2 regions of the Ureibacillus sp. FSL K6-2830 genome follow, and region 2 is predicted to be linked to the other one. Evidence: riboswitches for the same ligand, from Rfam matches in the RefSeq annotation. Region 2 holds a riboswitch; the other holds the start of a gene.

Region 1 (3,186 bases), 1.8 Mb from region 2:
GTTGCCGATTGAGGTATGCTAACTTCCTTTTTTAAATAGGAACTATAAGTTACAAGGCACGAAAATCCTACCGCCAGTGCAAAAAAGGACTGTCCAAGAGCAAACAATAACGATTCCCCAGTAATATTTGAAAAATCTGGCCATAGGAAAAATTTTACCCCTTCCACTGCTCCATCTAAAGTTAAGCCGCGTACTACTAAAATAATAAATAGAATGAATAATAACGGCATCATAACTTTATTGGCTTTTTCAATTCCGTTTTGCACTCCTAATGCAATGACTAATACATTTGCTAAAGTAAATAGTGCAAGACCTAACAACGTAATCCATGGCGTCCCTATAACATAATTAAAAAAATCTCCTGGATTGGTATTCGGCTCAATGACTCCTCCAACCAATGAAACGCCACTGTATATAAATATCCATCCACCTACAACGCTGTAAAAGGATAGCATAATAAAGCAACCGATAACTCCTAACTTCCCAATCCAAGACCAGCGAAGATTATGGGGGGCTAATAATTTATATGCTGTTACTGCTTCTTTTTGAGTGCTACGACCAATAATATATTCCGATAATAGCATTGGCAATCCTATGAGAAGGGTGAAAATAACAACGATTAAGAAAAAAGCTCCCCCTCCGCTTTGACCTGTCACATAAGGCATTTTCCAAATAGCGCCGAGTCCAATGGCTGCCCCTGCCGAAGCTAATATAAATCCAATTTTACTCGTCCATTGCCCTTTATTTTGATCCATTGTAAAAATTCCTTCCTTTATGACTTTAAACTAATAAACATGATGATTACATCATATCAATTTTTTAAAACAATATAAACTTTCTATAATATTGATCGAACAGAAATATAATGTAAGTAATCATACAATTCCTTCAAAAGGGTATTCGTAATTTACTCAAAATAAAAGAGGTTTGCACAAAACAGCAAACCCCTAATAATCTATGTTCTATTATTGTTTTTGCAATAAATATTGTGCTCTTTGATTTTCAATCCAATTTCTCATCGTTCTAAATAACATCAATACTAACACCATCAACAAAATACCTTTGATAATATTAAATGGCAAAATTCCTAGAACGATAGTTTCTTTTACATCAAATGTACCCATTCCTAAGAAATATGTGTACATTGGCAGGAAAGCAACATAGTTTAATATGCTCATGCCAATTGACATCGTAAATGTTCCAGCTATCAGTCCAAAGATTAACCCTTTTAATGAATTAGTTCTTTTATATACATAGTAAACTGGCATGATAAACAAGATCCCTGTTGCGAAGTTTGCCATATGTCCCACTGGCACCCCAGTAGGAGCACCCATAAATAGCCAATTCAAGATATTTTTAATTAATTCAACTAAAATTCCTGCAACAGGTCCCATCGTAATTGCCGCAATCAATGCAGGAACATCACTAAAATCAATCTCTAAAAATACCGGAAAATACGGTAATGGAAAATTTAAAAACATTAAAATAAATGAAATACTCGATAGCATTGCGATTGTTACAAAAGAACGCAATTTCATTTTGTTCATTAGCACTCTCTCCTCTTTGCTGATTCAACTCGCAAGAAGAAAGGCACATAGTCGACTTCGTTAAAAATTAAAATCCCTTATGCCAAACTAGCATAAGGGAGAAAACGGGTACACGAAAAGCTACACATGACAAAAAGAGAATAGGAAAATAGCGCGTTGGATTAATACAAAAATTTCCAACACAATAATTGCCACGTGTCTAGGTTACATAACGAAAAACGACCGTACCTTCATCTTCTCCCATCCAGACTATACTGTCGGCTTTGGAATCTCACCAAATCCTGCTCAAAAAGAGCTCGCGGGCTTAAGAACAACCGTTCTAATACCGCCGGTCGGGAATCTCACCCTGCCCCGAAGATGAATCATTATTTTATTATTAACTTAGTAATATTATAGGCGTATTCCGAGTATTTGTAAAGGAATTAATATGCAGTATTAAAACAATCATTCTTTATTATTATATCATCATCAGCTCCTAGTCCAAGCCCAAGCAAACGATCCTCATCTTCTCCTCTTGCCGTTAAAACAATAACAGGTATATTCGAATATTGGCGAATGGTCGATAAGAGAGAATCCATCGCCATCTGGCAACATCACATCTAAAATTGCTAGATCAGGCTTAATCCATTGAATCATTTGCTTTGCTTCTTCACAGTTTGTTGCTTGATAAATACGCTGAAACTGCAAAATGGGAGTTAATGATATTAACAATTCCTTCATTCCGGCACTCCAATCAATTTTTAAATATATAAAAATATATTATCCCGGCATTTCTAATACTTCTTCTCAATCAATTTCAAAATACCCAAATGGAAAACTTTATCTATTTTCTAATACAGTATATGGCAACTCATTCGGTCCAACTGGAATTGGCAACGGTTTTGTAAAATCGAAACCTTCCCATTCTGTTTGTACAATGTTTTTAAATTGTACCGATTTATTAAATCCAGCTGCTGTTAATAACATCGCTTCAATCATTTGCATCGCTTCCACTTGATTATACTCAAATAAATCTAAGCGATTTTTAAATGTAATTATTACTACATCATGATTGACAGATACGGAATAATCAGCATTGGGTAAAATCACTGATTTGTAAATATCATTTGTACTTACCTTTAACGCTTCCATTGCTTCTTCTACTGTTGAATAAGTTTCTCTAAAATTCGGTGCTAAAAACTCCGATCCATCATTTTGCACATATTTAAAGTAACTATGTTGCTTTGATTTTTCAGTTAATAGGGTATATTCTTCCCCAATATCTTCTAAAATTACCGGTTCGCTGTTTTCATCAACAATTTCCATTTCACTGTAATCAGAGAAGGTATCTGTTAAAGTAGCATAATAAGTTGCCGCATCTTCATCATATGGATGATTATTCGGTAATTTATGAATAACCTTTCCTTCACTTTCTGTTATTTCACCCACATATGGATGATATTCATTAAACCCTAGTAACTTTTCATTTAACTGCGGAGCATATTCATTGTATAACTCCACCTGTGTTGGATTGTCTTTCCCAAAATCTTCTACAATTTTTTCATTTGGGATTAAGATTGTTACTGGAATGCTTTCTGCTTCATCGCTTGCAAGACCAATCTTGAAAAGAGTGTTTCCTTCCAATTGTTCAGGATATACA
Region 2 (3,186 bases):
TGCCCGACTTACAACCACTTCATTTCGGAAACGATAACGAACTAATTCCTCAATTGAAATAATTTTTAAATCATGTGCTTTTGCGAATTTCAATAAATCATCGAGGCGAGACATTTTTCCGTCATCCCCCATAATTTCGCAAATCACACCCGCAGGAAATGATCCTGCAATCCTAGCTAGATCAACTGCAGCCTCTGTATGCCCTTGTCTTTCCAATACTCCATTTTTCTTGGCGATAAGCGGAAAAACATGTCCTGGTCTGCGAAAATCTTCTTTTTTCGCATCATCATCTATCATTTTTAAAATCGTTGTTGAACGCTCATATGCACTAATGCCTGTTGTCGTGCTAATATGGTCGATACTAACGGTAAATGCTGTTTGATGATTGTCTGTATTATTTGCAACCATTGCATGTAAATCCAATTTTTGTGCCAATTCTTCTATGATGGGCGTACAAATTAAACCTCGGCCGTATGTCGCCATAAAATTGATGGTCTCTGGTGTTGCATGCTCTGCTAAAGCCACTAAATCCCCTTCGTTTTCCCGATTTTCATCATCCACAACGATGATGGTTTTCCCCTTTTTCAATTCTTCAATTGCTTCCTCGATCGTGTTCAACATTAAAACCACCATCCTTAAAATCCTTTTTGAGTTAAAAATTCTAACGTAATTTTTGATTCTTCTTTTTGATTGATTTTCTTTAAATGATGTAACACGTATTTTCCCAACATATCCGTCTCAATATTCACTTGATCGCCAATCCCTTTCATTCCTAAAATCGTTTCTGAATACGTATGAGGAATGAGAGAAATTGTGACGCTTGTATCACTAACTCCAAAAATCGTCAAACTTGTCCCGTCAATCGTAATGGATCCTTTAGGAATACATTGTTCTAACAGTTCTTTCGGCATCTCAATTTCGTAATACACTGCATTGGATACCGGCTTTTTGCTGCGAATCGTTCCTACTCCATCCACATGACCCGACACAATATGACCACCAAAACGTCCACCAGCTGCCATTGCCCTTTCTAAATTGACATAGTCTCCTTTTTTTAACTGATGAATCGTTGTGGCTTTTACAGTTTCCGGCATGACATCTACCGTCATTTCATCTTTTGTTAAATGAGTAACTGTTAGACAAACGCCATTGACAGCAATACTGTCTCCTAAAGACGCATCTGACACAATTTTTGGAGAATGAATAACGATTTTCATACTTTTTTCGTCTTTTTGAATAGCAGTGACAATTCCTTTGTCTTCAATTAAGCCAGTAAACATGTAAATCCCCCTCATTTTTTAATAAAAGCAAAAACCCCATTAAGCGAAAACTTAACGGGGTTGGGAGAATGATGTATTTTTAGGCATGACAAAAAAGCCTGTGTACAGGCAAATTTTTCACGTATACCTAAATAAAAACTCCCGCTTATATGCGGGAGATAGAATGTAAAAAAGGGTATACTAAACTAGCCCATTAACTAACGATTAATGGGTATTTTTTACAAACCATCCTTCTCCCATCCAGACTTTCACTGTCGGCTTTGGATTCTCACCAAATCCTGCTCCAAAAGAGCTCGCGGGCTTAGAAGCATTGCTTCATCACCGCCGATTGGGAATTTCACCCGACCCCGAAGGATATAAAAATATTTAATTATCTATAACAATAACACTTATTTCGGAGAAAATCCACATAATCAACTGATTTATTATCTTGCACTAATCATACATATGCAATTTTACCTATCCTTATTCGATTGCTATAATATTTGAAGATTGAATAAAGGACGTGAAAAGATGTCTGAAAAAGTGCAAATCGAAATCGGTCAAAAATTTCCATTAACAATTAAACGACTTGGAATCAATGGTGAAGGTGTCGGCTTTTTCAAGCGGAATGTTGTATTCGTAAAAGGAGCACTTCCTGGTGAAGTCGTCACAGCAAAAGTTTCAAAAATCCATAAAAATTTTGCCGAGGCGGAAATTGTGCGAATTAGAGAAACTTCAAAAAATCGCATACCCCCTCCATGCAAAATTTATGAGCAATGTGGGGGATGCCAATTACAACACTTATCATACGAAGGACAATTAAAAGAAAAGCGTGATATCGTTATTCAAGCTTTAGAAAAATATGTACCACAGATTGCTGAAAATGCAGAAATACGTATTACTATTGGAATGGACAATCCATGGCATTATCGAAATAAAAGCTCTTTCCAGGTACGAAAAAATGGTAGCTATGTTTCTGCCGGATTGTTCGTCGAAGGCACGAATAAACTCTTAAATATCAATGATTGCATCGTACAACATCCTATAACAACAAAAATTACTGTCGGCATTCGAAAGCTTTTACAAAAACTGAACATTCCAATCTATGATGGAAAATCAAAAGGAATTGTTCGCACCATTGTCGTTCGTACAGGTATTCAAACAGGAGAAACACAAGTTTGCCTTGTTACGACGAAAAAAGAAATTCCTAAAAAAGCGGAATTAGTACAAGGCATAAAAAATTTGGATTCAAGCATTGTTTCCATCACTCAAAATATCAACCCTTCAAAAACTTCCTTGATTTTTGGGGATGATACCATTGTACTTGACGGCAAAGAGACGATACACGAAAAATTAGGAGAACTTGCTTTTGATTTATCTTCCCGCGCATTTTTCCAACTCAATCCAAAACAAACCGTTGTTTTATATGATGAAATCAAAAAAGCCGCGGGGTTAACTGGCAAAGAAACAGTTGTAGATGCCTATTGTGGTGTCGGAACAATCGGTTTATGGCTTGCGAAAGATGCAAAAGAAGTACGTGGAATGGATATCGTTCCTGAGTCCATTGAAGATGCTAAAAAAAATGCACAAAACCACGGATTTACTCATGCCAAATACTATAACGGTCCAGCAGAAGAGTGGCTTAAGAAATGGGCGAAAGAAGGATTTGTACCAGACGTTGTAACGGTTGATCCACCTCGTACTGGTCTTGCACCAAGTTTTATTAAAACCGTATTAAAAATTAAACCAAAACGATTCGTCTATACTTCTTGCAACCCATCCACTTTCGCAAGGGATTTAAAAGAATTATCTAAGCTATACACCGTTGAGTACATCCAACCAGTTGATATGTTCCCTCAGACAGCTCGGGTTGAAATAGTATCGAAATTAACTTTAAAAAATAAGTGTTAGAAAAAGGGAGGAC

What was found. A riboswitch is a leader RNA that binds a small molecule or an ion and turns the genes downstream of it on or off. The one in region 2 is predicted to bind FMN.
Region 1: linked by a shared signal. The riboswitch ahead of NSU17_RS02130 (ECF transporter S component) and the one ahead of ribE (riboflavin synthase) in region 2 are both predicted to bind FMN.

Annotation. Positions count from the first base shown of each region.
Region 1 covers NZ_JBBOQR010000001.1:428,765-431,950, forward strand. Annotated here, with positions in the region: gene NSU17_RS02125 (sodium-dependent transporter) at 1-755, opposite strand, end outside; gene NSU17_RS02130 (ECF transporter S component) at 966-1,547, opposite strand; FMN riboswitch at 1,776-1,910, opposite strand; partial or broken gene NSU17_RS15890 (response regulator) at 2,012-2,162, opposite strand; gene NSU17_RS02140 (hypothetical protein) at 2,367-3,186, opposite strand, start outside.
Region 2 covers NZ_JBBOQR010000001.1:2,253,928-2,257,113, reverse strand. Annotated here, with positions in the region: gene NSU17_RS11065 (bifunctional 3,4-dihydroxy-2-butanone-4-phosphate synthase/GTP cyclohydrolase II) at 1-621, opposite strand, end outside; gene ribE (riboflavin synthase) at 636-1,280, opposite strand; FMN riboswitch at 1,505-1,639, opposite strand; gene rlmD (23S rRNA (uracil(1939)-C(5))-methyltransferase RlmD) at 1,794-3,173, shown strand.